Regions from separate parts of the Streptomyces sp. NPDC102274 genome, predicted to be linked through region 1. Evidence: riboswitches for the same ligand, from Rfam matches in the RefSeq annotation. Region 1 holds a riboswitch; each other region holds the start of a gene.
The links. A riboswitch is a leader RNA that binds a small molecule or an ion and turns the genes downstream of it on or off. The one in region 1 is predicted to bind cobalamin.
Positions count from the first base shown of each region.

Region 2: it holds a riboswitch for cobalamin, as region 1 does, so the genes downstream of both, metE (5-methyltetrahydropteroyltriglutamate--homocysteine S-methyltransferase) here and ACIRQP_RS12230 (ABC transporter substrate-binding protein) in region 1, are expected to answer to the same signal.
Region 3: it holds a riboswitch for cobalamin, as region 1 does, so the genes downstream of both, ACIRQP_RS05720 (ribonucleoside-diphosphate reductase subunit alpha) here and ACIRQP_RS12230 (ABC transporter substrate-binding protein) in region 1, are expected to answer to the same signal.

Region 1 is NZ_JBIWLW010000007.1:103,846-106,104, forward strand. Features, by position in the region: gene ACIRQP_RS12220 (amino acid permease) at 1-635, shown strand, start outside; gene ACIRQP_RS12225 (Mov34/MPN/PAD-1 family protein) at 720-1,133, shown strand; cobalamin riboswitch at 1,152-1,287, shown strand; gene ACIRQP_RS12230 (ABC transporter substrate-binding protein) at 1,327-2,259, shown strand, end outside.
Region 2 is NZ_JBIWLW010000008.1:257,184-259,442, reverse strand. Features, by position in the region: gene ACIRQP_RS14175 (homoserine O-acetyltransferase) at 1-287, shown strand, start outside; cobalamin riboswitch at 432-608, shown strand; gene metE (5-methyltetrahydropteroyltriglutamate--homocysteine S-methyltransferase) at 790-2,259, shown strand, end outside.
Region 3 is NZ_JBIWLW010000003.1:254,804-257,062, reverse strand. Features, by position in the region: gene mctP (monocarboxylate uptake permease MctP) at 1-385, shown strand, start outside; cobalamin riboswitch at 497-665, shown strand; gene ACIRQP_RS05720 (ribonucleoside-diphosphate reductase subunit alpha) at 817-2,259, shown strand, end outside.

The DNA.
Region 1 (2,259 bases):
GGACCGAGTTCTCGGCGGGCGCCAGCCCCTTTGTCCACGCCTTCGAGAAGATGGGCATCCCGCTCGCGGCCGGCATCGTCAACTTCGTGGTGCTGACCGCCGCGCTCTCCTCCTGCAACTCGGGCATGTACTCCACCGGGCGGATGCTGCGTGACCTCGCCGCCAACAGCGAGGCGCCGAAGCTCTTCGGCAGGCTCAACTCCCGCAAGACACCGGCGTTCGGCATCACCGTCTCCGTCGCCCTCATGGGCATCGGCGTGGTCCTCAACTACATCGTCCCGGAGAAGGCCTTCGGCTATGTGACGTCCGTGGCCACCGCCGCCGGTGTCTGGACCTGGATGATGATCCTGATCAGCCATATCCGCTACCGCCGCGGGGTACGGGCGGGCCTGCTGCCCGCCTCGTCGTTCCCCGCCCCGGGCGGTTCGGTGTGCAGCTGGGTCGCCGTGGGCTTCCTGGCCCTCGTCACCTGTCTGATCGCGTACGACAAGGACGCGCGGGTCTCCCTCTACGTGGGGGCGGTCTGGGCGGTCTGTCTCCTCGTCGGCTGGCAGTACCTCAAGCGCCGCACCCCGCGGACCGAGGCGGGCGCGGCCCCGGGCGACCCCACCCCGGAGTACGCCTCCGCGGAGTAACGCGGCCGAGACCCTGACGGCCCCCGGAACCGGGAAACTCCCTCCCGGATCCGGGGGCCGCACTCGTCCCTTTATATTTTCTCCATGCTCACCATTACCCAGGCCCTGCACGACAAGATCGTCGAGCACGCGCGCGCCGACCATCCCGACGAGGCGTGCGGCGTGGTCGCGGGCCCCGCCGGGACCGGCCGGGCCGAGCGGTTCATCCCCATGCTCAACGCCGCCCGCTCGCCCACCTTCTACGAGTTCGACTCGGCGGATCTGCTCACGCTCTACCGGGAGATGGACGACCGCGACGAAGAGCCGGTGATCATCTACCACTCGCACACCGCGACCGAGGCGTATCCGTCCCGTACGGACATCACATACGCCAACGAGCCGGGCGCCCACTACGTCCTCGTCTCCACCGCCGATCACGACGACGCGGGCCCCTTCCAGTTCCGCTCGTACCGCATCGTCGAGGGCGAGGTCACGGAAGAGGACGTCGAGATCGTCTGAGGCGCCCGTCGCGGCGCTGGCAAGATCTGACAAACTGAGCGCCGAACCGAGGCGGCGGGGATCAGGAAGCCGGTGTGAATCCGGCGCGGTCCCGCCACTGTGACCAGGCCCAGAGCTTGGCAGCCAGGAACTGACCTGCCGCCCTTCTCCCACCAGCCAGGGGACGCGGAAATCCCCCGGAGGAGGCCCTGTCGTGTCTGTGCCGTCCCGGCGCCGCCGTGCGCTCACGTCCGCCGTCATATCCGCCCTGCTGCTCCCGCTCACCGCCTGCGGCGGCTCCACCTCCACCTCCACGGACGCGAAGGACGGCGCGCGGGCCGCGACCGCCGCTCCCGGCTTCCCGTACACCGTCACCAACTGCGGGGTGAAAACCACCTATCAGGCGCCGCCGGAGCGGGTCGTCACCATGAACCAGCACGTCACCGAAGTGATGCTGGCGCTCGGCCTGGAGAAGTCCCTCGTCGGCACGGCCTGGCTGGACGACCGGATCCTCTCCGCCTACGAGAAGGCGTACAAGAGCGTCCCGGTGCTCGCCAAGGAGTACCCCTCCAAGGAGCGGCTGCTCGCCGCCGACCCCGACTTCGTCTACGGCGGCTACGCCAGCGCCTTCGCCGCCAAGGACGGTCGCGGCCGCGACGAGCTCCGGTCCGCCGGCATCAACACCCGGCTCAACCTGGAGAACTGCCCCAAGGACAGGACGACCCTCGACGACGTCTACCGGGAGGTCCGTGAAACGGGCCGCACCTTCGGCGTCCCCGACCGCGCCGAGAAGTGGATCGCCGCCGCCCGCACCACCGTCACGGACACCGCCGCCCTGCTCAAAGGCGTCGAGCCGCTCTCCGTCTTCGTCTACGACAGCGGCGACAAGACCGCCTTCACCGCCGGCGGCAAGGGCATCGGCAACGAACTGATCACCCGCGCCGGCGGCCGCAATGTCTTCGCCGACCTCGGCAAGTCCTTCGGCGACGCCACCTGGGAACAGGTCGTCGCCCGCAAGCCCGACGTCATCGTCGTCTACGACTACGGCTCCACCACCGTCGCCCAGAAGAAGAAGCGGCTGCTGGAGGACCCCGTGCTCAAGGACGTACCGGCCGTCAGGAACAAGCGGTTCGCCGTCATGCCGCTC
Region 2 (2,259 bases), on a different contig from region 1:
TCGACGCGGGAAGTTATGTGACGCTCACCGAAGCGATGAACGGCCATGACGTGGGCCGGGGCCGCGGTGGCGCCGCGGCCGCCCTGCGCCGGGTCCGGATGCCGGCCCTGGTCGCGGGGGTCGACTCCGACCGGCTCTATCCGCCGGCCCAGCAGGCGGAGCTGGCCGCCGCCATCCCCGGGGCCGACCGGCTCAGAACCATCGAGTCGCCGTACGGACACGACGGCTTCCTGATCGAGACCGCGCAGGTGGGCGCCCTGATCGAGGAGTTACTGACCCGTGCGTGAGGTGTGGTGGGGCGACGGGCCGGGAGCCGTCCTGTGGCCGGAATGCGAACCGTGCTGTCGGTGATCGGCCCACGAAGATCGGCCGGACAGGAGCTAAGGTGGCTCGTGCAGTCGGTTCGCCCTGCCAGCCGGGCAGGCGCGTCGTAAGAGGGAACCCGGTGGAAATCCGGGACTGCCCCGCAGCGGTGAGTGGGAACGACCGCCGTCATCAGCACTGGGTCCGAGCCGGACCCGGGAAGCGACGGCCAGTAGGGGTCCCTGTCGGTACGTGTGTGTCCGCGCACGTACGGGTACGGGACGCGCCCGCGAGTCCGAAGACCTGCCACTGCCCGCGCGCCACCGGTGCGCGCGGAGATCTCGGTGGCCTCGAGGGCGGGTCGGCGTACATATCGGGCGGGGCAGCCGCGCCGGCACAGCGCCGTGGACCGCTTGATCTGTCACCTCTTCGCGCCTTCGGTCCGTCGTCGGGATCTTGGGAGACATACTCGCGAAGGAGAGTCCCTTGACCACGAAGTCCGCAGCCGCGGAAGCACGGGCCACCGTGTACGGCTACCCCCGTCAGGGCCCGGACCGGGAACTGAAGAAGGCCGTCGAGGGCTACTGGAAGGGCCGGGTCGGCGCCGACGCCCTCCGGGACACCGCGGCCGAACTGCGCCGCGCCACCTGGCGGGAGCTCGCCGACGCCGGTGTCCATGAGGTGCCGACCGGTGACTTCTCGTACTACGACCATGTCCTGGACACCAGTGTCATGGTCGGCGCGATCCCCGCCAGGCACCGCGCCGCCGTCGAAGCCGACGCCCTGGACGGGTACTTCGCGATGGCGCGCGGTACGCGGGAGGTGACGCCGCTGGAGATGACCAAGTGGTTCGACACGAACTACCACTATCTGGTGCCGGAACTGGGTCCCGACACCGTCTTCACCGCGGATTCCGGCAAGCAGGTCGGCGAGTTCCGGGAAGCCCTCGCCCTCGGGCTGACCGCGCGACCGGTGCTGGTCGGTCCGGTCACCTACCTGCTGCTGGCGAAGCCGGCCCCCGGGGTCGACGCCGGCTTCGAGCCGCTCACGCTGCTGGAACGGCTGCTGCCCGTGTACGCGGAGGTACTCGCCGATCTGCGCGCGGCGGGCGCCGAGTGGGTCCAGCTGGACGAGCCCGCCCTGGTGGCGGACCGCTCCCTGGCGGAGCTGAACGCCGTCACCCGCGCCTACCGGGATCTGGGCGCCCTCACCGACCGGCCGAAGCTGCTCGTCGCCTCGTACTTCGACCGGCTCGGGGCCGCTCTGTCCGTACTGGCCAAGGCCCCCATCGACGGGCTCGGGCTGGACTTCACCGGCCCCGCCGTCGCGAATCTCGATGAACTGGCGGCGGTCGGCGGGGTGCCCGGCAAGCGTCTCCTCGCGGGTGTGGTCAACGGCCGCAACGTCTGGATCAACGACTTCGAGAAGTCGCTGTCGCTCCTCGGCACGCTCCTCGGACTCGCCGGACAGGTCGATGTGGCGTCCTCCTGCTCCCTGCTGCACGTCCCGCTGGATGTCACGGCCGAGCGCGAGATCGATCCGTGGATCGCCCGCTGGCTCGCCTTCGCCCGGCAGAAGACCGAGGAGGTCGTCACGCTGGCCCGGGGCCTCGCGCACGGCACCGGCGCCATCACGGCCGAACTCGCCGCGAACCGGGCCGACCTGGCCTCGCGGGCGGGATCCGCCCTCACCAACGATCCGGCCGTACGCGCGCGGGCCGCGGCCGTCACGGAAGCGGACGGCCGCCGCTCCCAGCCGTACCAGCAGCGAGCGGCGGCCCAGCGCGCCGGGCTGGGACTGCCGTTGCTGCCGACGACGACCATCGGATCGTTCCCGCAGACGGGGGAGTTGCGCACGGCCCGTGCCGATCTGCGGGCCGACCGTATCGACGCGGCGGGGTACGACAAGCGTATCGAGGCCGAGATCCGTGAGGTCGTCTCGTTCCAGGAGGAGACC
Region 3 (2,259 bases), on a different contig from region 1:
CGGGATCTGGATCCTCCAGACGATGCCGGCGCTGGTGGGCGGTCTGTTCACCCGCTGGTTCCACCGCTGGGCGCTGCTCGCGGGCTGGGCCGTCGGCATGGTCTACGGCACGGCGGCCGCGTACGGCGTGGCCAGCCCGACCCAGGCGCACTTCGGGGGCTCGTCCAAGGAGATCCCCGGCCTGGGTGAGATCGGCTACATCGGCCTCACCGCGTTCGTGCTCAACCTGGTGGTGACGGTGGCGCTCACCTTCGTCCTGCGCGCGGCCAAGGCCCCGGAGGGCACGGACGAGACGAGCCCCACCGACTACACGGCGGACGCGGGCGAACCGGGCGTGAAGGTCGAACTCCCAGCACCGACGTCGGGCGGCCCGGGAGGCCGCTGACCGGTTGCCGTACGGCTGGGCCCTGTCCGGAAGGGCCGCCGGATCCCTTGGTACGCGGGGGATCCGGCGGCCCTTCCGTTGTCCGCGCGGCCACGGACAGGATGACGCACGACACAACATCTGGGGGGTGGTACCCGAGCCAGCCCCCACATGTATGCTCGACCTCGCTGTCTACGCAGGGGAATCCGGTGCGAATCCGGAACTGTCCCGCAACGGTGTGATGTGGTGTGCTTTGCCGTACCCACGAGTCCGAACACCTGCCGGCAGTGCGCCCGGTTCGACCGAACCGGACGCCGAGACGTCCGGGCCTCGTGGATGGGCCGGTGGGCGCCGTACGCCGCGCTGCCCGGATCCGGGCCGTACGCTCCGTACCGCGAGAACAAGCCCGCTCCCCTCCCGACGGCCCAGAGCCGAGCGAGGGAGAGCACCACGTGACCATCGCGCCAGCCGATCCGGCTTCAGGCATCTCCGAGGCCACCGCGCGGGCGGCCGACGGACCCGGGACCGCACTGCTGCGGACCCTGACGAACCTGACCGCCGATCTGCCCGACACCGACCCCGGAAGAGTCGCCGCCGCCGCGCTACGCGGCCGTAACGCCCGGTCGGACGAGGCCGAGCTGCGCGCGCTCGCCACCGAGGCGTCGGCGGGGCTCATCTCCGAGGACCCCGCCTACTCCCTGCTCGCGGCGAGGCTGCTGACCCGCACCATCGCCGACGAGGCCGCGGGCCAGGGCTCGGTGGCGTTCTCCGCGTCCGTCGCCGTCGGCCACCGCGAGGGCCTGATCGCGGACCGTACCGCCGCCTTCGTCATCCTCCACGCCGACTTCCTCGACGCGCTCATCGACCGGAACGCCGACGACCGCTTCGGCTACTTCGGGCTGCGTACCCTCTACAGCCGCTATCTGCTCCGCCACCCGATCACCCGCCAGGTCATCGAGACCCCGCAGCACTTCATGCTGCGCGTGGCCTGCGGACTGGCCGAGGACGAGAGCGTCCGCGCACTCGACGAGGTCGCCGCGCTCTACCGCCTGATGAGCAGGCTGGACTACCTCCCGTCCTCCCCCACCCTCTTCAACTCCGGTACGCGCCACCCGCAGATGTCCTCCTGCTATCTGCTGGACTCCCCGCTGGACGAGCTGGACTCGATCTACGACCGCTACCACCAGGTGGCGCGGCTCTCGAAGCACGCGGGCGGCATCGGCCTCTCGTACTCCCGTATCCGTTCGCGCGGTTCGCTGATCCGGGGCACCAACGGGCACTCCAACGGCATCGTCCCGTTCCTGCGCACCCTCGACTCCTCGGTCGCGGCCGTCAACCAGGGCGGCCGGCGCAAGGGCGCGGCCTGCGTCTACCTGGAGACCTGGCACGCGGATCTGGAGGAGTTCCTGGAGCTGCGCGACAACACCGGCGAGGACGCCCGCCGTACGCACAATCTGAATCTCGCGCACTGGATCCCGGACGAGTTCATGCGCCGGGTCGACTCGGACGGCGTCTGGTCCCTCTTCTCCCCCGCCGACGTGCCGGAACTGGTCGACCTGTGGGGCGACGCGTTCGACGCGCGCTACCGCGAGGCGGAGGCCGCGGGACTGGCCCGCAGGACCATCCCGGCCCGCGAGCTGTACGGCCGGATGATGCGCACCCTCGCCCAGACCGGCAACGGCTGGATGACCTTCAAGGACGCCTCGAACCGTACGGCGAACCAGACCGCCGAGCCCGGCCGTGTCGTCCACTCGTCCAATCTCTGCACGGAGATCCTGGAGGTGACGGACGACGGGGAGACGGCCGTCTGCAACCTCGGCTCCATCAACCTCGGTTCGTTCGTGCTGGAGTCGGGCGACCTCGACTGGGAGCGGCTCGACGAGACCGTCCGTACG